One region of the Pseudarthrobacter sp. LT1 genome, then DNA from elsewhere that is predicted to be linked to it. Evidence: riboswitches for the same ligand, from Rfam matches in the RefSeq annotation. Region 1 holds a riboswitch; each other region holds the start of a gene.
The links. Region 1 has a riboswitch for S-adenosylmethionine ahead of VIK36_RS02950 (cobalamin-independent methionine synthase II family protein). Riboswitches for the same ligand answer to the same signal wherever they lie in the genome.
Positions count from the first base shown of each region.

Region 1 (7,534 bases):
ACTCCTCCTGGCGCGCCGGGGAACCGGCGAAGGCGCGGCCGCTCAGTGACCGGACCTTGTAGGTCTTCAGGCCGCGGCGCCACAGCAGGGGCACTTCGGTCTTCAGCAGCAGGTTGGCCAGGCGGTTGGCCTCGGTGCCGTGCGCCACGATGACCGAGGCGCGGGGCACCAGTGCCAGGAACTTCAGCAGCGGCTTCAGGCCTGCCTGGATCTGGTCGGGAGTGAACTTGCCGTTGGCCTCACCGGGGACGTGCCACGGGTGGACGTTCCACGGCATCACGAACTCGGGGCGCAGGCCCAGCTTCCACTGCAGGCCAAGCATGCGGGTCGCGGCATCCTGGTCCCCGGCCGTGATGAACCCGGACGGGTCCGCCTCGCCAATGTTGGAGAACAGGCTGATGATGCGGCATTCCTCCACGTCGTGCATGGGATCCACGTAGGGGACCACGGTTCCGGGCTTGGTCTCCCGAAGGGAATCACACAGCTCGTTAACGGCAGCAACGCTGGGGTCGTAGCGGCGGCTCATGAGCTGTTCGTGGAATGTTTCGGGTGCCAGGGCTGTCATGAAGTGCTGGTTCTCCTGCGGGGATTGGCGTTGCTGCCGCCACGGAAATGGGCACGCGGGGGCGCGACACATCAGCGGCGGTTGATTGGGGTGGGCCGATTCCTGGTCGGCCTTACCCAGTTTAGCAAGCCCCGGGAAACGAAACGCCGGTCCCGTGCACCTGATTCAGCCAGGGCACGGAACCGGCGGGTTTTTGCTTCGCCTCCCGCAGCTACCAGAGGCGGCTGGTGGCCCGGCGGGCGCCCTCGCCGAGGGCCTCCAGCTTGGCGAAGGCGATCTGCGGGTGGACCCGGCCGCCCAGGCCGCAGTCGGTGGAGGCGATGACATTCTCGCGGCCCACGACGTCGGCAAAGCGGACAATGCGGTCTGCCACCAGGTCCGGGTGTTCCACCACGTTGGTGGCGTGCGAGACGACGCCCGGGATGATCACCTTGCCCTCGGGGAGCTTGGTGTCCTCCCATACCCGCCATTCGTGTTCGTGCCGGACGTTGGCCGCTTCGAAGGAGTATGCGCCGGCGTTGACCTGCAGCACCGAGCCGACGATGTCGGCGAACGGGATGTCCGTGGTGTGCGGGCCGTGCCAGGAACCCCAGCAGACGTGCAGCCGGATCTGTTCCTGGGGCAGGTCGCGGAGGGCCCAGTTGGTGGCCTCGACGCGCAGCTGGATGAACTTCAGGTAGTCCTCCAGGGATGGCTCGGGATTGATCTGGTCCCAGCTCTCGGCCAGGGACGGATCATCGAGCTGCACGGTGAGGCCGGCATCGATGATCGCCTTGTATTCCTCCCGCATGGCATCCGCGCACGCGTAGACGAGTTCCTCATCCGACGTGTAGTACTCGTTGGCCACGCGGGCGCAGGAGCCGGGGGAGAGGGACGCTACGAAGCCGTCCGACAACCCGGCGGCGGCGAGGCCGGTCTTCAGGTTCCTGATGTCCGACGCCACCAGGTCCTGGCCCGTGTAGGTCAGGGGTCCGGCGATCTTGGGCTGCGTGACGCTCTTGCGGTGGGACAGGATGCCCGAAGAGGGATCGTTGTAGGCCTCGTTGAACGCCTGCCGGTCCCGCCGGTCCGGGAAGGAAGTCAGGACGATGTTGCCGGGGGAAGAGCGGTGCACCTGCGCATCGGCCCAGCGGTCCACATTCGTCGGCTCCAGGCCGCCCAGCCGTGCGAAGGAGTAGTTCCACCAGGCACCGTAGTCCACGGAACTGGACATCGTGTGCCCGTATTCGCCGTCGTTGGGGATGTCGATGCCGAGGTCCTTCTGGCGCTGGACCACCTCCACCACGGAGGCCTCCAGGAGTTCCAGGAACTCAGGGGTGACGCCGTCGGTTTCCTTGGCGGCATTGGCCGCGATGAGTTCCGGGGTGCGGGGCAAGGATCCTGCGTGGGTGACGCGGATGTGGTCGGTGTTCAGGGACATGCTGGAATCTTCCTTTCCATCGGTCCTGGCAGTAGCACCTTCGGCCGGCAGGAAGCCTGCGGGGCCGTGGTTGCTGCGGCGTCATCGAGCCAGGTCTCTCGGCCGCTCCGGATGGTTCACTCTCACATAAATCCAGATGCCTGCCCCGGGGCAAGTCTGCTCCGCTTTATGTCGCGGCGGTCGCGTCTGAGGCTTCCCTGCCGAAAACAGCATGCTTACAGCTTTTGTTCAGGTTATTGACAGGTTTCGTTAAGCTTGGTTGGCTGAGGTCACATACCGCCGCCCGCGATGGAGCTGGCCGGCGCACCCCGATGCACTCGAAAGAGGTAACGCACTGTGAAGAAATCCCTGGCAAATTTCGGGACCCTTGCCGTCTCCGGCGCCCTGGCGCTGGCCGTCGTCGCAGGACCCGCCCCGCTGGCGCACGCGGTAGGCGAAGGCCCCAACTACGACGGCAACGGCCAGATCACCACGTCCAAGCTCGCCACGTACGAACAGATGGTTTCGTTCCTGAAGGACCAGGACGCCCGCCAGCCGGCAATGGAGCTGGAGGTCATCGGGCAGACGGTCAAGGGGCGCGACATCCACCTGGTCAAGTACATTTCGGACCCGGCCAAGCCCACCATCCTGTACCTGACCCAGCAGCATGGCAACGAGCAGCTCACCACCGAGGGCGCCATGGAGTTCATCAAGCACCTGGGGACCGGCAAATCCGCGGACATCCTCAAAGGTGTGAACATCCTGGTGGTGCCTATGCTCAATGCGGACGGCGCCATGGGCGACGTGAACTTCTCCCTGGACAATTACCTTGCCAAGGGGGACCGCCACCTCACCCGCTACAACGCCGAGGGCGTGGACCTGAACCGCGACCATGTGGCCAAGATCCAGCCGGAGACCCAGGCGCTGCACAACAACGTCATGCGCAAATACCGGATCGACTACATGATCGACCTGCACCACCAGGGCACCCGGGCGGAGCGTGACGGCAAGCTGGTATCCGGCTCCATCCTGTACCCCACCACCCCCAACGCCGACCCCGCCGTCGTCGAAAAATCCAAGCAGCTCGGCGCGGTGGTCTTCAACAACGTCGACTCCACCGGCTGGGGACACCTGGGCAAGTACCAGGGCGGCAGTGCCGAAACCATCAGCCGCAACGGCATCTCCGTGGAGTACGGCATCGCCACCCTGCTCTTCGAGATGCGCGGCATGTCGGACCACTACCTGGACGGCTATGCACTTGGGCAGCGCAGCAACGGCTACCTGATCAAGCAGACCGTCACCACGCTGACCTCCACGGCCGCGGCCATCGCGGACGGGTCCATTGCCGACGCCGACACCTCCTTCTGGAACACGCTCGCCGAACAGACGTCCCGGCCCGCCGGGGAGGCTGAGGACGAATAGACGGCACCGCCCGCCGCGGCCTTTTGGCAGAAAGGGCCGCGGCGGGCCACAAACAGTGGACAAAGTGCCCTATCGGCTAAACTTGGGTGGTAAGAGCCCCGGAACTCTTGCTTCGCTGCGCCGTGCTGCGGCTGTGCGAAGGCCGGTATGTTCGGGGCATTCTCATGAACGGCGCTGCATGGGCCCGCCACCTGGTGGCCGGCCCGGGCAGTCCGAACGAATGGGGGAGGATCCCATGCCAGCAATTGTGATCGTAGGAGCCCAGTGGGGCGACGAAGGAAAAGGCAAGGCTACCGACCTGCTGGGCGGCCGTGTTGACTACGTCGTCAAGCCCAACGGCGGCAACAACGCCGGGCACACCGTCGTCGTAGGCGGTGAAAAGTACGAACTCAAGCTGCTGCCGGCCGGCATTCTCAGCCCCAACGCTGTTCCCATCATCGGCAACGGCTGCGTGGTGAACCTTGAGGCCCTCTTCCAGGAAATCGACGGACTCCAGGCGCGCGGCGCCGACACCTCAAAACTGCGAGTCTCCGCCAACGCCCACCTGGTGGCCCCGTACCACCAGGTGCTGGACAAGGTGACCGAACGCTTCCTCGGCAGCCGCGCCATCGGCACCACCGGCCGCGGCATTGGCCCCGCCTACATGGACAAGGTGGCACGGCTGGGCATCCGCGTCCAGGACGTCTTCGACGAATCCATCCTCCGCCAGAAGGTGGAAGGCTCGCTGCGCCAGAAGAACGAACTCCTGGTCAAGGTCTACAACCGCCGCAGCGTTGTGGTGGACGAGATCGTGGAGTACTTCCTGTCCTTCGCCGAGCGGCTCCGCCCGCTGGTCATCGACAGCACCCTGGTCCTGAACACCGCGCTGGACGAGGGCAAGGTAGTCCTGATGGAGGGCGGCCAGGCGACGTTCCTGGACGTGGACCACGGCACCTACCCGTTCGTGACGTCCTCCAACCCGACCGCCGGCGGCGCCTCGGTGGGTTCCGGCATCGGCCCCACCCGGATTTCGCGCTCCATCGGCATCATCAAGGCCTACACCACCCGCGTTGGTGCCGGCCCGTTCCCCACGGAGCTTTTCGATGAGATGGGCATGTACCTGCAGAAGACCGGCGGCGAATTCGGCGTCAACACCGGTCGCCCGCGCCGCTGCGGCTGGTACGACGCCGTCCTGGCACGGCACGCTTCCCGCGTCAACGGCTTCACGGACTACTTCGTCACCAAGCTGGACGTCCTGACCGGCATCGAGCAGATCCCTGTGTGCGTGGCCTACGACGTCGATGGCGTGCGCCATGACGAGATGCCCATGACGCAAACCGAGTTCCACCACGCCAAACCGATCTTCGAGTACTTCGATGGCTGGACCGAGGACATCACGGGAGCCCGGACGCTGGCGGACCTTCCCGAGAACGCCCGCAACTATGTGCTGGCCCTGGAGAAGCTCTCCGGAACCCGGTTCTCGGCCATTGGCGTTGGCCCGGACCGCGACCAGACCATCGTGGTGAACGACCTCATCAACGACTGACTTGTGGGCCCCGCCCGCTAGGGAGCGGGTAGGGATTACGACGGCGGCAGGCCACCTTTTGCAGGTGGCCTGCCGCTTGTTTCTTGCTGGCGGAAAGCGAATTTACACAGGCTTAACGCGCGCGGTCTTGTGAGGCTTCCGGTGCCGCGGCCAGACTCGTCTGTACAACCTGGTGCCCAAGGAAGGATCGTCATGGCTGGAAAATTTGAAGCATTCATCGACGCTGATTCGTTTTTCCGGTTCCGTCTCCTGGCTCCGGACGGGGCCGTTATCGCCGTCTCCGGCCCCTTCGAGGACAAAGCCGCTGTGGCGGCAGGGATCGCCGCGGTGCGTGAATGTGCCGGGACCGGCCTGGTCACCGACCTGTGCCCCGCCGGAACCGTGGCCCGTCCCGCGCCTGCACCCGCTGCGGCTGCTGCCGCTGTTCCGGCCGGGCTGCCCGCCGCCGTCGTGCCCGTGTGCGGAGAGGAACGCGCGCCCTCCACCCGGCACGCCTTTGCGCTGGCCAATACGCCGCGCCGGCATGCCACGGCCCCCCGGTGGACCAGGACAGCAACCCGCTGACCGGCGGGGAAGGAAATTCCAAAAAGTTTTTTTGAAAGCGCGTAACCCTTTCGGGTGCCCCAGCGATTACCCCTATGAAGTGCCGGTCTGGAACCTGTCCCCCATCACGTTCCAGGCCGGCTCTTTTGTCTTTCCGCAAGGGTGGCCACACCGCCTGGCCCGGCACTGGCCCTGTTTCCGGCGCCGTGGCGGTTCCGGCGCGGTGGTTACCTGAGGGTAAAGTAAGGGCAGCGTTCCGGATGGACTGAACGCCCGCCTTGCCAACACCCTTCTTTGACGGAAAGCACCACGTCAGTGACCGATGCACAGACAGACGAGGCTCCGGACCAGCCGCTTTCCGGGACTGCCGCCTTCAACCTTGTCTACAAGACCTACGCATCACAGGTGCTGGGCTACCTCACAGCCCGGGGAGTCGAGGATCCGGAGGCCGCCATGCAGGAAGTGTTCCTTTCCGTGCTGCCCCGCCTCCACACCGTGCACGGCGGCGAACCCGGCCTGAGGACCTTCATCTTCTCCGTTGCCCACGCCCGCATGGTGGATGACCACCGCCGGCAAAGCCGGACCCCGGTCAAGCTGCCTTTCGAGCCCGAGCTCGACCAGCGGGTAGACACCTCAGCGGAAAAGGAAGCCCTGCAGCGCCTGTCGCCCCAGGAGGTCCTTAGGCTGCTGGACGGGCTGCCGCAGGACCAGCGGGACGTGCTGTCGCTGCGCCTGGTGGGAGGCCTCACGGTGGAACAGACAGCGGAGGCCATGGAAAAGAGCGCCGGTTCGGTGAAACAGCTTCAGCGGCGCGCATTGTTGAAACTCCGGGAACTCGCCGCAGTGAAGGAGTACCTCGCGCCATGACACCCGCCCCGGAAAATCGCGTCGCCCTTGTTGACGACATGCTGCTGAACGCCGGCTGCCACCTGGATGCAGACCTTCGCAACGCCCTGCTGTCGCTGGGCACCCTGGCGTCGCTGCCCGCGCCCGCACCCAGCGGTGAGCTTGCCGCACTCCTTACGGCCGGGGGACCTTCACCGTTGGAAGGCCCGGCTCCGGCCGGGGAGCCAGCGGGGGAACCGGGCGAGGAAGCAGCTGAACAAGCAGCTGAACAGCCCGGTGGACAGCCCGATGCGCACCCTGGGGACGAACTGGCGCGCCGCCGCCGGCACCGCCCCACCGCGCTGGGCCTGGTGCTGGTGGCCGGGATGGGGCTGGGCGTGGGCGGGGTAGCCGCCAGCTCCAGCCCTTCCGGGAACAGTCCCGTGGAGCACCTGCTGGAGGATTGGGCGCCCTGGAACGGTACAGCCGGGGAACCGTCCGCCGCCGGTTACAGCTACCGGGGCCCCCGGGTGGCTTCCGACGGGGACCTTGCCGCTGCCGGCTCACCTGCACCGGGTGCGGCCACCGATGCCGCAAACCTTACCTCCAGCCTCCTTCGGGATCCTGCCGGCTCCTCCCGCCACACGGGACGGGCGCACCCGGGGTTCCCGCCGTGCGTCGGTCCGGTCAAACACGAGGCCGGCGCCGGCGCCGAAGCGTGCACGCCCGCGGCTCCCGGGACTTTCTTGCAGGGCAATGGAACCGGCAGGGGCAAAGAGAATCCCGGCGCTGCGACGGACGGGATGCCGGCGGAGCCAAGGGCTGCCGAAGCGGCGAAGGCCGGACTCCCGGCGGTCAACACCGGGACGTCAGCCGGGGCTGCAGCCGCGGAAGCACAGAAGGCGGCGGGCTCCGCGGCCAACACAACGCCGGCGCAGGGCCAAACAGGCTCCCAGGCGGCAGGACAGGGAACCGGGCCCAAGCCCACGTCTCCAGCGAAATAGCCCAAACACAGCAACAGCGGGCCCGTCGGACGGACCCGCTGTCGCCTTATTCAGTCGCCGGTCAGGCCATGACCTGGCGCTTGGAGGAAATCACGCCGGTATCGAAGCCGGCCAGATGGAGTCCACCGTGGAAGCGCGCGTGCTCGATCTTCACGCAGCGGTCCATCACCACGTTGAGCCCCGCGGCTTCCGCGCCTGCCGCGACGCCTTCGTGCCAGGAACCCAGCTGCAGCCAGAGTGTTTTGGCGCCG
Region 1 covers NZ_CP141830.1:601,212-608,745, forward strand. Annotated here, with positions in the region: gene VIK36_RS02945 (uracil-DNA glycosylase) at 1-565, opposite strand, end outside; gene VIK36_RS02950 (cobalamin-independent methionine synthase II family protein) at 777-1,985, opposite strand; SAM riboswitch class I at 1,999-2,103, opposite strand; gene VIK36_RS02955 (M14 family zinc carboxypeptidase) at 2,322-3,386, shown strand; gene VIK36_RS02960 (adenylosuccinate synthase) at 3,622-4,911, shown strand; gene VIK36_RS02965 (YegP family protein) at 5,104-5,475, shown strand; gene VIK36_RS02970 (RNA polymerase sigma factor) at 5,770-6,321, shown strand; gene VIK36_RS02975 (hypothetical protein) at 6,318-7,283, shown strand; gene VIK36_RS02980 (CoA-binding protein) at 7,345-7,534, opposite strand, start outside.

Region 2 (7,534 bases), 1.0 Mb from region 1:
GCTGGAACAGTGAGGCCATGCCCAGGTGATTGACCACCACAAAGACAATGGCCAGTCCGCGCAGCAGGTCCACCCGCGAATCCCTGGTGGAAGGGTCCTGGTAGCTCCAGGACGTGGCGGTGTTGATCCGGCGGGGAACCTGCCACAGGGCCACCAGGAGGATGATCATGGCGGCACCAACGGTCCAGGGGGCGGCGCCGGAAAGCGTGTTGGCCCGCACGAAGGTGCCTGTGGACGCCACATCCGTGACAGGTCCGGTGACCATCGGCGATGCCTTCAGCCTGTCCAGGGCGGCCTTGGCAATATCCGGGCTTCCCGTGAGCAGCCAGCTGATGCTTGCCACGCCGGTATCCCGCGTGCTGGTCCGTTCGTCCCACACCACGGCGGCCGTCCCGGCGAAAGCGGGTGACGTGGCAGTGGCCACCACCTGGTCCCACCAGCCCGTCTTGATGTCCGCCTCGGGTGCCCCACCGGACGCAGGGCTGTAGAAGGCCGAGGTCTGGAGGAGGAATGGCTTTTTGCGTCCCTCGGCGTAGGTGCCGTAGAAGTTTTCGCTGCCGGATGCCGTCAGCATCTCCTGGAGTTCACCGGGACGCGGCGTGGTGTTGACGGCGGCCCCGCCGGAAGTGTCGTCGTGATAGGCGGTCAGGCCCACCCAGTCCACGGCGTCATCGCCGGGGTAATAGGGAGCATAGGCGCTGTCGCTTCCGTTCCAGGCCCCGTCCCCATTCGTATCCAGGAGGGAGAACCCCTCGCTTCCCGGCTCCGGGGCATTCCGGTTCCGTTCAAAGGGGTAGTCCTTGCCCAGGTAGGGCGCCCACACCATGGCGGCCCGGCCGCCGTCGTACTTCTTGAAGGCTGCCGCCACGGCCTGGAAGGCCTGCCGGTACGTGGCCGGCTGCTGGCCCCATGCCACCCAGCCGGTATTCATATCGGGGGCGAACCGGACCAGCAGTTGGCCTTTGAACCCCGACGCCAGGTCGCGCACTTGTGCTGCGAACGCTTCCGCCTCGGCCGTGCCGAGCTGGTCCAGGGGCACCGACGGCTTCACCGTGAGCAGGGCGTGGGCGCCTTTGGCAGCAGTCTGCTGCAGGAAGCCGTCCATGTCGTTCCGCTCCGATTCGCGGTAGGGAATGGTGATGTCATGGCCGAAGACGGCAGGGCTGGCGCCCAGCCGGTCACTGAAGCCCGCAGCCGTATCCTCACCCCACTCGAGGACCGCCCCCAGCCAGGGCTTGCCCTTGTCCGGTGCAGCAGGCGCGGCGTGCGCCGGTCCGGCCGGGACCACCAGGGCCAGGAGGGCGATGATGGCCGCGGCGAAAAAGGCTGCGATGGAACGCGGACGGTTCCGCCGGATGGCGGCGTGGTGGTGCGATACGTGTGCCCGCATGCTGACAAGGACCCCCCGGTACTCATTGCTCTGGATACGGGGCGGCGCCCCCCGGTAAGAACTTTATCGGCCCGCGGGCATTACCCGTGCCGTGTCGCGGACGGCTCAATTACGGAACATGACGACGGCGGCGATGCGGCGGGGCGCGGCAGGTGTTACGTTTTTGGGGAGTAATGAGTACCGGTGCAAAGCCCTGACTTGCCGGTCGGCAACCCTCCCTTTCGCGGCGGGGTGCCTCAGGTGAATACTCGGCATATCGACCGATTCGAGCTGCAAGCGTGAAAGAAGGAGATCCGTCGTGTCCGACGCACCCGCCCCTGACGAAAAACTGTCCTACCGCCTGATTACCGGCGCGGACAACCGTGAATTCTGTGAGCGGATCTCCGCTGCACTCGCCGACGGCTATGTCCTGCACGGCAGCCCGGCGGCAACCTTCAACGGCACCACCGTCATCGTTGCGCAGGCAATCGTCCTTCCGGCCGCCATCGCCTCAGCTGATGCCGCCGTGGCGACCGCCGTGGACCAGCATGATGCCGAATTTGAGGGCGAGTTCGACGGCGAGGGTCACGCATGAGCTACGCCGGAGACCTGACGCCGCAGGAAGCCTGGGCCAAGCTGGAGCAGGGCGCCATCCTGGTGGACGTCCGCACCGAGGGCGAATGGGCCCACATCGGCATCCCGGACACCAAAGCCACGGACAACGATCCCCTGTTCATCCAGTGGACCTTTCCCGGCGGTATCCCCAACCCCGACTTCGTCAAGGACCTGCAGGAGCAGGCGCCGGAGGATCCCCACGCGGAACTGCTGTTCCTGTGCCGTTCCGGCCAGCGGTCCATCGCGGCCGCAACTGCCGCCACCCAGGCCGGCTTCACCGCGTACAGCGTGCTGGAGGGCTTCGAAGGCGAGCCCGACCGCTACGGCGAGCGGACCGTCAATGGCTGGAAGAACCGCGGCCTCCCCACCAACCTCGGAAAGAACTAAGTGGCCTTCAACCCAGACGCCCCCGGCTGGAACCCCGACACCCAGGCAGTCCGCGGAGGCCTGGACCGCTCCAACTTCCAGGAAACATCCGAGGCCATCTTCCTGAACTCCGGGTTCGTCTACGAATCAGCCGCGGCAGCTGAACGCGCCTTCACCGGCGAGGACGAGCGCTTTGTCTACTCCCGCTACGGCAACCCGTCCGTGGCCACCTTCCAGGAACGGCTCAGGCTGCTGGAAGGCGCCGAAGCATGCTTCGCGACGGCGTCGGGCATGTCCGCCGTGTTCACCGCGCTGGGTGCCCTGCTGGCTGCCGGTGACCGGGTGGTGGCCGCCCGGTCACTGTTCGGTTCGTGCTTTGTGATCCTGAATGAGATCCTGCCCCGTTGGGGCGTGGAAACGGTCTTCGTGGACGGGCCGGACCTGGACCAGTGGCGCGAAGCCCTGTCCAAGCCCACCACCGCCGTCTTCTTCGAGTCCCCGTCGAACCCCATGCAGGAGATCGTGGACATCGCAGCCGTCAGTGAACTGGCGCATGCGGCCGGGGCCACCGTGGTGGCGGACAACGTCTTTGCCACTCCCCTGCTGCAGCGCTGCGGGGACCTCGGCGCCGACGTGATCGTCTACTCCGGCACCAAGCACATCGACGGGCAGGGCAGGGTGATGGGTGGTGCCATCCTGGGCACCAAGGAATTCATCGACGGACCGGTGAAGCAGCTGATGCGGCACACCGGCCCCGCGCTTTCCGCTTTCAACGCCTGGGTTCTGACCAAGGGCCTGGAGACCATGGGCCTGCGCGTCAACCACTCCTCGGCGACCGCCCTTCGGCTGGCAGAATGGCTGGAGGAACAGCCGGCGGTGGGCTGGGTGAAGTACCCGCTCCTGAAGTCGCACCCGCAGTACGGGCTGGCGGCAAAGCAGATGAGTGCCGGTGGCACGGTCCTTACCTTCGAGCTCGCTCCTTCCGGCGGACGCACGGGCAAGGAAGCGGCGTTTGCGCTGCTGGACGGGCTGCGGATCATCGATATCTCCAACAACCTCGGTGATGCAAAGTCCCTGATCACGCACCCCGCCACCACTACCCACCGGGCGATGGGCCCGGAGGGGCGGGCCGCCATCGGCCTGAGTGACGGCGTGGTCCGGCTCTCGGTGGGGCTCGAGGACCCGGAGGACCTCCTCCGCGACCTGGAGCAGGCGCTGAAGCAGATCTAGCGGCGGCTGGTCCTGCCTGAGTTTCCAGCAGTATGTGGACCCTCTGGCCGGGGGAAATGCGGTATCAAAGTTCAGCTTCGAAGGCGTACGACGGCGTCACGCGCCGGAGTGTGTCACGGTCGCCCCACAGTTGCATGGGTTCCTTGCACCTGAAGTTCCCGAGCCGGCCGCAGGAGGCTCATGCCACCCAAAAAGTAATCCGTGGCGGCCAAATACGATGTCAGTGCCTCGTTGGATGATGTCGGTATGGGAATCAGCGGTGGTGTCGGGGTGGTGCTGGCGTCAATCGATGCCTCTGTTGCCGCCCTCGATTCGCTGAACAGTGAGGACTCTTTCCTTGCTGCCGGGGCCGGTGCTTGTGCCGGTGTGGATGTGTTGCAGCGGCGGTATGAGATCCGTCTGGAACGACTGGAGCTTTTGGCTCGGCTGGAGGCGCAGCTCGCTGCGGTGAAGGCACGGGACGTCGCTGAGGGAGTGGAGTTCCAGCAAGCCGTGACCCCGCCGGACGCCTCCGTGCAGGACCGCACGTACGCGGACATGTCGGTGGTCGAGGAGATCTCCGGAGTCCTGACCATCAGCTCCGGCGCAGCAGGGGCATTGGTGGAGCAGTCACGGCGGATCTGCTCCCTGCCGCCCGTCATGAACGCCTTGGCCGCGGGCGCGATGTCGTGGCAGCACGCCCGCATCATTGCTGACGAAACCGAAGGCCTCACCTCCGGGGGCGCGGCGTCCCTGGTGACGCACTTCTTCGACCCGGCTGCGCCGAACCCGGCCCGGGGTGCCGCCCCCGGCGAACTCGTCCCGTCACGGTTCCGGGCCAAGGTCCGCGGGTGGCGGGAACGCCACCATCCGGAATCGATCGAGAAGCGCCATGCAAAGGGTGTGGCGGATCGGCGGATGGAATACACCCCCGACCGGGATGGCATGGCCTGGATCTCCCTCTACATGCCCGGGGACACCGCGCGCACCATCTGGAACCGGACCACCGCCACCGCCCGCGGACTCCAAGGCCCCGACGAAGAGCCCTCACCCAGCTCCGCCCCGACATCGCAGCATCCCTGCTGCTGGGGGCTGGAACTGCCACTGAACTCAGCGAAGTCCCTACCCCGCGGGCCGACGTCCTGGTCACCGTGCCCGTGTTCGCCCTCCTCGGAGTGACCGACGAACCCGCCGTACTGGACGGCTTCGGACCAATCCCGGCGTCCATGGCCCGCAAACTCGTCGCCGGTGGGGCGGACTCCTTCTACCGGGTCCTCGTCGACCCCCGCGACGGGGCACCACTGGAAATCGGCCGCAAAAACTACCGGCTCACCGCAGCCATCAAACGCTGGATCAGGATGCGCGACACCAAATGCACCTTCCCCGGCTGCACCAACCGCACCCCCGACAACGACACCGACCACCTGCAAGCGTGGGAACACAGCGGCACCACTGGAACCAGTAACTTGGCACAGCTCTGCCCTAAGCACCACCGGCTCAAACACCACAGCAGATGGACACCGGACCGGGCCAACAAGAATGAACCACCCGGCTGGACCTCACCCACGGGACGGCACTACAACGCCGAACACCAGGACTCAGAACCAACCCACTGGCCCCCGGGCATCCTGCCGGCACAACGAAGCCCGCTGGAACAGGTCCTTCTACAGCGCCTCACTACCTAGCACCCGCTTCGCTGCGGCGTCTCTACGCCTGCCGTCTACAAGTCTGCGCGCCTGGCGGCTCTTGCCCCGTCAGGCCTGCCGCACGCGCAGCAGCTCAGGCGTGGCCTCAACGTCCGCAAGGTCCAGGGCATCACGCATGGTCAGGTGGACGGCCTGCCGTACCACGGCGCCGAACCCCATATCCTCCGGCGGCTGGCCCGCCATGGCCTTGTCGCGGGCGCGGCGCTGTTCAGCGGACCCTGTCCCGCGGGCGATGATGTCCTCCACCCCCTGGCGGGCCAATGCGAGCTCGCCCTGTTCGTCAAGGACGGGGGCCAGGTAATCCACCAGGGAACGCACCACATCCGCAGCCGGCGCGGGCCGGAAGTTGCCAAAGTCCAGCAGTTCGCCGCTCAACCCGGCACTGCTGGCCTGCCAGGACGCCATGCGCAGCAGGACAGTGGGGACCGGCGCAGGGTCCACATCGTCCCGCCACTCCCGGCTGGCGGATTCCACGAGTGCCCGGACCAGCACGGCGATGAGTGCGGCGTCCCCGGCACGGAGGCATACGTCCGCAACCCGCACCTCCACCGTGGGGTGGTTGCGGGAGAGCCGGGCGTCGAAATAGAGCATGCCCTCGTCGAGCATGACGCCGCTGTCCAGCAGCCGGGTTACCACCCGGCGGTAGGCAGGGTACGTTCCGTAGATGCCGGCCGGGCCGGCTGTAGGCCAGCGGTTCCAGGCCTGGGTCCGGTAGCTTTCGAAGCCGGTGGGGACGCCGTTCCAGAACGGCGAGTTCGCGCTCAGCGCCGTGAGTACCGCCAGTTTGTCGCGGATACGGTCAAGGACCGCCACCCCTTCCTCCGGCGATTCGATGAAGGTGTGGACGTGGAAACCGCAGGTGAGCTGTTCCTGGGCAGTGAGGCCAAAGCGCTCCAGCATCCTGGCATAGCGCGGGTCAGGCGTGGTGTGGCTGGGCGATGCCACCGGTGAGGTGGCCAGCGCCGCCACCCTGGCACCGTGCTTCCGGGCTGCCTGGTCGGCCAGCGCCCGGCCCGCACGGATCTGTTCCAGCAGGCCGCCGTACTCCCGGCACGGCCGGGTCTGCGTCTCGATCTGCTCAAGCTTGAGCTCGGCACTCAAGCCCATCTCGTCGTCGTAATCCGCCTGGTTGCCGGCATGGCGGCCATCCAGGCCGACGGGAAGGTCGTCTGCTGCCACGCGGTGGCTGGCGAGGAGGGCGTCGGCGAGGGCAAGCGGCTCCCCGGACTCCGGATCAACGATCAGGAGTTCTTCCTCTACGCCGAATGTACGCATACGAATATTCTGCGACAGCAGACGGGCATTGGAACCGTGGCCCGCCGTTCATGACGAAGCGTGAATGGGTCAGTCCTGGAAGTACTCCACCTTGGCGCCGATGGTGTTCAGCCGCTCCGCCAGGTCCTCGTAACCACGCTCGATCACATAGATGTTCCGCAGCTCGGACACACCCCGCGCTGCGAGCATGGCCAGCAGGAGGCAGGCGGCAGGCCGGAGCGCGGGCGGGCAGCCCACCTCCGCGGCACGCCACTTGGTGGGCCCGTTGACGTAGATCCGGTGCGGGTCCAGCAGCTGCACCTGCGCGCCGAGCCGGTTCAGCTCCGTCAGGTAGATGGCGCGGTTCTCGTACACCCAGTCGTGGATCATGGTCTGGCCGTGGGCATTCGCAGCGATGACGGCGAAGAACGGCAGGTTGTCGATGTTCAGCCCGGGGAACGGCATGGGATGGATCTTGTCCTCGGGGGCGCGCAGCTCGGACGGCTTGGTGGTCACGTCCACCAGGCGGGTGCGGCCGTTGCGCGCCATGTACTCGCCCGAAACCTCCAGCTTCTGTCCCATCTGGCCCAGCGTGGCCAGTTCGATCTCCATGAATTCGATGGGCACCCGCCGCACGGTGACCTCGGAGTTGGTCACGATGCCGGCCGTGATGAGGCTCATGGCCTCGATGGGGTCCTCGGAGGGGAAGTATTCAATCTCGGCGTCAATTTCCGGCTGCCCGGTGATCTTCAACGTGGTGGTGCCCACGCCCTCAATGGTGACGCCCAGCATCTGCAGGTAGAAGCACAGGTCCTGCACCATGTAGTTGGGGCTGGCGTTGCGGATCACGGTCGTTCCGGCGCGGTGCGCGGCGGCCATGATCGCATTTTCGGTGACGGTGTCCCCGCGTTCGGTGAGGACGAAGGAGCGGTCCCGGGTATCGGCAGGCGGCGCCTGCACGGTGTAGAACCCTGCCGTGGCCTCCACTGACAGGTCGAACTCGCGCAGTGCCTGC
Region 2 covers NZ_CP141830.1:4,242,956-4,250,489, forward strand. Annotated here, with positions in the region: gene opgC (OpgC domain-containing protein) at 1-1,390, opposite strand, end outside; SAM riboswitch class IV at 1,560-1,675, shown strand; gene VIK36_RS19975 (DUF1737 domain-containing protein) at 1,689-1,964, shown strand; gene VIK36_RS19980 (rhodanese-like domain-containing protein) at 1,961-2,371, shown strand; gene VIK36_RS19985 (O-succinylhomoserine sulfhydrylase) at 2,372-3,580, shown strand; partial or broken gene VIK36_RS19990 (DUF222 domain-containing protein) at 3,827-5,244, shown strand; gene VIK36_RS19995 (glutamate--cysteine ligase) at 5,314-6,540, opposite strand; gene VIK36_RS20000 (UDP-N-acetylglucosamine 1-carboxyvinyltransferase) at 6,610-7,534, opposite strand, start outside.
Region 2: it holds a riboswitch for S-adenosylmethionine, as region 1 does, so the genes downstream of both, VIK36_RS19975 (DUF1737 domain-containing protein) here and VIK36_RS02950 (cobalamin-independent methionine synthase II family protein) in region 1, are expected to answer to the same signal.

Region 3 (7,534 bases), 2.3 Mb from region 1:
GTGCAATCACAGCGGCCAATCCTTGAAGGATGAAGACGGCCTGATCGAGTCCGGGGTGGTTCTCCGGCAGCGCCATCAGGGCAGCGAGGGCCGGGAGTGACACAGCGAGACAGCGCAGCCTGCGGGCGCCCGCGATGTGCAGGAAGATGTTCTTTCCGTAGACACCGGCGGCGAAGAAGACCGCAAGCTCCGGGACTTTGCCCCACTGGCCGGCAGTGCTGTCTACCAGCGTTGCGGTCATGATGCTCAGGGCTGCAAGAGCGGCCAGTACCACCCACGACGGGAGCTTCCTGCAGAGGGTCAGCAGCGGGACGTAGACGGCCAGGGCGTAAATGAACCAGAGGGGAGTGTCCGGGGCGATGAGCTGCAGGAAGAAATCACCGACAGAGACAACCCGCTGGGGCCGCGGCGAGCCCGCCAGGACGATGCCGAGCAGTGCATAGAGAAGCAGCCATACGGCGTACAGGTAATAGTTGCTCAGGCTGGAATTCCATGCCCTGCCGTTCCTGAACCCGTTGCGGACCTTGGATGCCGCAAGGATTCCGGAGACGGCAAGGAGCAGCGGCATGCGAACTGAGCCGAGTCCGGTTGCCACCATGTCCCAGAAGGCGAACGCAGCGCTGGCATCGTGCTCGAACCGGAGGAAGTGCCACAACCCAACGTGGAAGAGCACCACCGCGACGACGCACAGGCCCCGCGCCGCATCAATCCATTCGACGCGGACCTTTGCCGGCTGCTCCACAACGGCTGGTCCGTGGTTCCCCCATGACATTGCCCCAAGCTAACAGCGGGGCAGCAGGTATTTCTCTACTTGATGGAATATTGAGGGCGTTGGGGGTACCCCTCACAAAGTGCAGCGCTGCCCCTGCACCGTTCACCGAAGGCGTAGCCGGCGCGGGACTGGATTCGGGCCCTGCATCGTTGACTTCCGTAAGGCCCCTGAGGGCACCCGACCGCCGAGAGCGGAACTGAATCCGGAGGTGCGCCATGGAACAGGCGCAAGAACCAATGCCAGCGGACACAGGCGACGTCCTGGACTCCTACTCGCAGACGGTGATGCGGGTGGCGGCAGCAGTCACACCCCACGTTGCAGCGATTGAAATGACGGCGCAGCGCCGCAGTGGACGGGTCAGGGTGGGCGCAGGTTCCGCGGTCCTCTTCACCGAGGACGGCTACCTGCTCACAAACTCCCACGTGGTGGCCGGCACCCGGCAAGGCTTCGCGGTCTTTGGCGACGGCAGCAGGATGGAGCTGGAACTGGTGGGCGCGGACCCGTTGTCAGACCTTGCCGTGGTGAAAGGTTCGCGGCCCGGGATCCGGCCTGCAGAGTTCGGTGCGGCGGAATCCCTCCGGGTGGGCCAACTCGTGGTCGCAGTCGGAAACCCGCTGGGAATGGCCGGTTCGGTGACTGCGGGGGTGGTCAGCGGCCTGGGCAGGGCTATTCCGGTCTGGTCGGGCGGAAACCGGCGGGTCATCGAAGACGTCATCCAGACAGACGCGGCCCTGAACCCCGGAAACTCCGGCGGTGCGCTGGCGGACACCCATGCCAGGATCGTGGGCATCAACACTGCCGTGGCCGGAGCCGGATTGGGGCTGGCGATCCCGATCAACGCCACCACCCGCAGGATCATCTCCGCGCTCCTGTCAGACGGGAGGGTGCGCCGCGCGTACCTGGGCCTGGTAAGCACCCCCATGCAGCTCGGCTCCAGCGCCGTGATCCGGACCGGGCTGCGCGAAGGGCTCCGGGTCGTTGAGGTGCTGCCCGGTTCGCCCGCAGGCACGGCAGGCCTGTCCGCAGGGGACGTGATCGTCACAGCCGGCGGCCGTCCCGTCAGCAACGCCGAGAGCCTGCAGCGCCTGCTGTTCGCCGATGCCATCGGCCGGCCCCTCGACCTGGCCGTCCTGCGCGACGGCGCCGAGCTCCACCTGACAGCTGTTCCGGAGGAAATGACGGCCAACGGCGCTGGATAAGGGTCGACGGCGCCCCGGCACCGTGGGCGGGCACGTCCGGAAGGCGAAGTACGGAAGGCGAAGTACGAAAGACTACTGGCCGACCGGTGGCGCTTCCACGTCAGCGATGCCCACGAAACGCGTCCCCACGCCGTCGTACTCGCTGCGGACGCAGCCGGGGCGCACGGCGGGAACGTCGGAAGGGGCATGATGCCCGCACACCACGTAGGTGAAGTCCGGCCACCACTTCTTGGGCCGGGCGGCTTCCTCGTACCCGCAGACGGCGCATTCCAGGTGTACCCAGACGGGCCGCTTGCCGGTCCGGTTGGCCCGTGACTGCACCAGCCAGGGCGGGGGATTGTCCATGATGCCGCGGAGCTCGTCCTCCGACATCCATTTCGGCAGGCCGTGGCGCTGTGCCATCTCAAGGGGAACATCAAGGGTTATTGCTGCGTCGCGTCTGCTGATCATCACCTTCCACCATACGGGAGCCGGCCAAATCGGCGGAGGTGAACGGGGCTAGCTTCCCAGGACGCAGCCTGGGTGCGGGGTGTCGCTGGAGACCCACAACGCTGAGGCGATTTCGTCAGCAAGGTCGTAGTCGCGGGTGCCGCCGGAACCGGCGATCCGCACCATAAGGGCGCCGCCAAACGGCCTCCGTCCCATCACCTCGACTTCCGCGTCGAGGTCGATGTCCTGGGCGGCGAGGTACCGCAGGAGTTCAGGGTTGTCATCGCTGATCCTGGTGATCTTGCCGCTGTGTCCCTGGTCCAGCGCGGCGAGCAGGTGGGCGCGCGGCATCAGGACCTCGCCGTCCGCGGTGGGGATGGGGTCGCCGTGCGGGTCCCGCTTAGGGTCTCCGAGCTTCGCGGCGACGCGTTCGATGAACGTATCCGACACGGCATGCTCCAGCTGTTCAGCTTCATCGTGGACCTCGTCCCAGCTGTAGCCGAGCCGCTGGACGAGGTAGGTCTCGATGAGCCGGTGGCGCCGGACCATTGACAGTGCCAGCCGCAGGCCGGCCTCGGTCAACGTGACGGCGCTGTAGGGCTTGTGGTCCACCAGGCCCTGGTCCTTCAGCTTCCGGACCATTTCCGAGACCGAGGAATTTGCCACTCCCAGCCGCTGTGCCAGCTGGGAGGACGTGATGGGCTTGTCCTGCCATTCGGTGAATGAGTAGATGACCTTGACGTAGTCCTCGATTGAGGAGGAGGGCGCGCTGGTCTTCACATGCCCAAGCCTACCGGTTTGGCCGGTGCGGCAGCGTGCGCTGCTTCGGCCACCCCGCCGCAAACCGCGTGCGTCATGACTTGGTGGCGCGCCAGGCCAGGGTGAGGTAGGGAAGGTCAAGTTCCTGGCCGGGGGCATGGGCCAGGTGCTCGTGCAGGTACCAGTCCAGGTTGGCCAGAACTTTTGCCCGCGTCGCCTCGCCGGCACGCAGATAGTAGCTGCGCGACTTGGTGAGTTCCATCAAGTCACCGGTGGTCACCCTGTCCTGCCAGTGGGTGACGTGCCCTTCGAGCCCGTGGAATTCGGGCCCGACGACGGGCTTGTGGCCGGGCCGGTACACATCGCCGGCGTGCATGATCCGGGAAAGCCGGTGCACCCAGGGGATGGAGGTGTCCAGCTGGTTCCAGACCAGGCCGAGCGTTCCGTGCGGGCGCAGGACGCGCGCCAGCTCGGTGCTTGCCGCGAGGGGGTCGCACCAGTGCCACGCCTGGGCAACAGTGACGACGTCGAAGGCAGCGTCGGGAAGGCCTGTCGCCTCGGCAGTCCCCGGCGCAGCCGTGGCGGCGGGGCAGTGGGCCTTCAGCTGGGCGAGCATGTCCGCAGAGGGGTCGACGGCGGTGACGTTCAGCCCCATGGCCAGCAGCAACGCGGTGAACTTTCCCGTACCCGCGCCCACGTCCAGGGCGTCATGGGCTCCGGCCGGTACCAGCCACCGTGCAGATTCCGCAGGGTAGCCGGGCCGGACGCGCTGGTAGTGGCGGCCGCCGTCCTGGAAGCTCTGCCCGAGCTCCGTGCGCCGGCCGTGATCAAGCCTGGGGCCACCCCGAACCACGCGTGGCCTCCTTCTGGTGCTGCCTGCGGATGTCCTTCGAATTTACCGCATGCCCGGCATCAGCAGGCAGTCGCCGCCCCGCCGCTCAGTCGTCGAGGCAGGGGGCTGCGCCGGCCGTCCCGGGAGTGTTGGGCGCCCAGTGCGGGTAGGTGCGGAAATCGTTGGCGGGCACCCAGCGGCCCGCGTCCACCACGTAGTCCCATCCCAGTCCGTTGCTGCGCAGTGTCCGGATGCCGGTGAGGAGGCGTTCGGCGTCCTCCAGCCGCGAACCCACGCCGAAACTTGCCCGGAGGGAACCGGACGGCAGGCCCAGGCGCTTCAGCAGGGGGTGGGCGCAGAAGCGTCCGTCGCGCAGGCCCACCCCGTGCTCTGCGGAAAGGTAGGCGGCCACCAGCCCTGCGTCGTAGCCCTCGACCGAGAAGTTGACCACGCCGATGGTGTCCGTTTCCGGGTTGGTGTCCTTGAAGATCTGGTGGACGGTGACGCCGTCGATGTCCTGCAGGCCCTCCACCAGGAAAGACCTGATCGCTGACTCGTGGGCATGCCACCGGTCCTGGTCGAGTTCGGCGATGACCTGGGTGGCGCGGGCCAGGGTGGCGGCGCCGAGGACGTTCGGCGAGCCCCCCTCATGGCGGGCCGGCCCGGTGGCCCAGCTGACGCCGTCGAGCCGTGCTTCCTTGACCGCCCCGCCGCCGGCGAGGTGCGGGACGCCGGTGTCCAGCCAGTCGGGACGTCCCACCAGGACACCCGCGCCGAACGGCGCGTACAGCTTGTGGCCGGAAAAGGCGAGGTAGTCGACGCCGTCCGCGCTGATGTCCACCCGGCGGTGCGGAGCGAGCTGGGCCGCGTCCACCACGATCCGGGCACCGTGCTGGTGGGCCAGCGCGGCCAGGGCCCGGATGGGAAGAATCTCGCCGGTGACGTTGGAGGCGCCGGTGACCGCCAGCAGGCTGACTCCGCCCTGCTCCAGTTCGGTCCGGACGGCGTCCAGGGTGCCCGCCACCGTGTCGGCGGCAACGATGCTGCGGTGCGGAACCCCCTGCCACGGCAGGAGGTTGGCATGGTGTTCGATGTCCAGGTAGAGGACTTCGCCGTCATGCCGGCCGTTGGTGGCAGGCAGGCAGCCGGCCAGGAGGTTCAGCGAATCGGTGGTGTTGCGGGTGAAGATGACCGAATCGTCCGGCCGGCCGCCCACGAAGTCCCGGACAATGCTGCGTGCGTTCTCGTAAACGGACGTGCTGATCTGGGACGCGTAGCCGGCCCCCCGGTGGACGCTCGCGTAGTAGGGCAGGATCTCGTTCAGGTAGGCGGAGACCACGGAGAGCGCCGGAGCGGATGCGCCGTAGTCAAGGTTCGCGTACCGGATGTGGCCGCCGGAAATCAGCGGTGCCTGGATTTCGGCGCCCGTGACGGCAGCAAGGGGACGGCCGGCAACGGCGTGGCGATCGCCGGCAATGCGGCCTTCGGCAATGGCGGGTTGGGGGGAGACGGTGGCAGTTGTCACAGAGACCTCACTTGAATACAGGACTCCGGCATAGGGAATCCGCGCTTGCCGCATCCACTCCGGACCGGCCTGGTCGTCACCCGGGGCACCCCGCCGCGAATGGAGGGTTGCCGGCCAGCAAACCGGGGTTTTGCGCTGGCACTCGTGACCTGCATAAAAGCGTAGGACATGGGGCGGCCAGGATTGAAGCCGCGGCAATTGTTAAGGGCTTTATTACGCAATATCGAATAAACGACGCCGGACACCCCCGTCTGGAGGTGTCCTGCGTCGCAATGTTCGTTTAAGGGGGCAAATCGTGGCAGTTACAGCAGGTCGTCCAAATACGGGTTGAGGCGGTGCAGCACCTCTGAGTGCAGGATCGAGTTGGTGGCCAGCGCGTTCCCGCCGAACGGTCCGTCCTCGCCTTCGAGGGAGGTGAACCGGCCGCCCGCCTCAACGACGATCGGCACCAGCGCAGCCATGTCGTAGAGGTTGAGCTCCGGTTCGCAGGCGATGTCCACGGAGCCCTCTGCCACCATGCAGTACGACCAGAAATCACCGTAGGCCCGGGTCCGCCAGACGTCCTCGGTCAGCCCAAGGAATTCGTCGAGGTTTCCGCGTTCCTTCCAGCCGGTCAGGCTGGAGTAGGAGAGGGAGGCGTCGGAGAGGCTGGACACGTTCGAGACCCGCAGCCGGGTAGCAGCTGCCAGGGACCGGCCCATGTACGCGCCCATGCCCTTTGCCGCCCACCAGCGCTTGCCGAGGGCCGGGGCGCTGACCACGCCCACCACGGGCTCGCCTTCGTCCACCAGGGCGATCAGCGTGGCCCAGACCGGGACGCCCCGGACAAAGTTTTTCGTCCCGTCAATGGGATCGATGATCCAGCGCCGTGAACCGTGCCCGGTGCTGCCGAATTCCTCGCCCAGGACGGCATCGCGTGGCCGCGAGCGGGAGAGCTGGCCGCGGATGGCCTCCTCGGCTGCCTTGTCGGCGTCGGTGACGGGCGTCAGGTCCGGCTTGGTCTCAACGTGGAGGTCCAGGGCCTTGAAGCGGCCCATGGTCTGGTCATCCACGGAGTCGGCCAGGACATGGGCCAGGCGCAGGTCATCGTTGTAGCTCGAAGCGGGTTGGATCATGGTTACAAACTACCGTCTGCGGACGTTTCTGCCGGGAGAACGCGTCAGTTGACGCTGCCGAGCTCTTTGGTTTCCTGTGCTTCCATGCGGGGGTCAGCGCCGAGCAGCCGCCGGAGCGATGCCAGGCGTGCCGGGCCGGTGGGACCTGCGTGCCCGCCTGCCACCCAGTCGTCCAGGCCGCAGTTCACCGCGTTTACAGTGTGCTTGCAGCCGCGTTCACAGTTTTCGATGCCGGGGGAGAGGTCGGGAAAAGAGCGCAGGATCCGGTCCGGGTCCACGTGTGCCAGTCCGAAGGAACGGATGCCGGGGGTATCAATGATCCAGCTGCCGGCCGGCGCGTCTGCCAGGCGCAGGGCCAGGGCTGACGACGACGTGTGGCGGCCGCGCCCGGTGACCGCGTTTACTCCACCTGTGGCCCGCTCGGCACCGGTCAGCGCGTTCACCATGGTGGACTTGCCCACGCCGGAGTGCCCCAGCATTACGGTGACCTTGCCGTCGAGGTGGTCGCGCAGGGCGGCGACCGCAGCGCTGTCCAGCCTTGCCGAGAGGCCGTCGTCGGACCTTGCGTCGATCCCCGAGGCTCGAGCATCCGCAGTCCGGCTGATGATCACTGGGAAGTCCAGATGGGTGTAGTTGGACAGCAACTCCGCAGGATCCTTGACGTCGGCCTTGGTGACCAGCAGGATCGGCTCGATTCCGGCGTCGTAGGCAGCCACCAGGGCGCGATCGATGAACCCGGTTCGCGGCTCCGGGTTGGCGGCCGCCACCACAATCACCAGTTGGTCGGCGTTGGCCACGACGGCCCGCTCAACGGGGTCGGTGTCGTCGGCGCTGCGGCGCAGGAGGGTATGGCGGTCCTGGATCTTTACCAGTCGGGCAAGCGTGTCCGGGGCCCCGGACACG
Region 3 covers NZ_CP141830.1:2,940,589-2,948,122, reverse strand. Annotated here, with positions in the region: gene VIK36_RS13850 (acyltransferase) at 1-772, opposite strand, end outside; gene VIK36_RS13845 (S1C family serine protease) at 988-1,971, shown strand; gene VIK36_RS13840 (hypothetical protein) at 2,044-2,421, opposite strand; gene VIK36_RS13835 (metal-dependent transcriptional regulator) at 2,470-3,180, opposite strand; gene VIK36_RS13830 (class I SAM-dependent methyltransferase) at 3,254-4,012, opposite strand; gene VIK36_RS13825 (aminotransferase class V-fold PLP-dependent enzyme) at 4,098-5,516, opposite strand; SAM riboswitch class IV at 5,553-5,666, opposite strand; gene hisN (histidinol-phosphatase) at 5,819-6,631, opposite strand; gene VIK36_RS13815 (ribosome small subunit-dependent GTPase A) at 6,676-7,534, opposite strand, start outside.
Region 3: it holds a riboswitch for S-adenosylmethionine, as region 1 does, so the genes downstream of both, VIK36_RS13825 (aminotransferase class V-fold PLP-dependent enzyme) here and VIK36_RS02950 (cobalamin-independent methionine synthase II family protein) in region 1, are expected to answer to the same signal.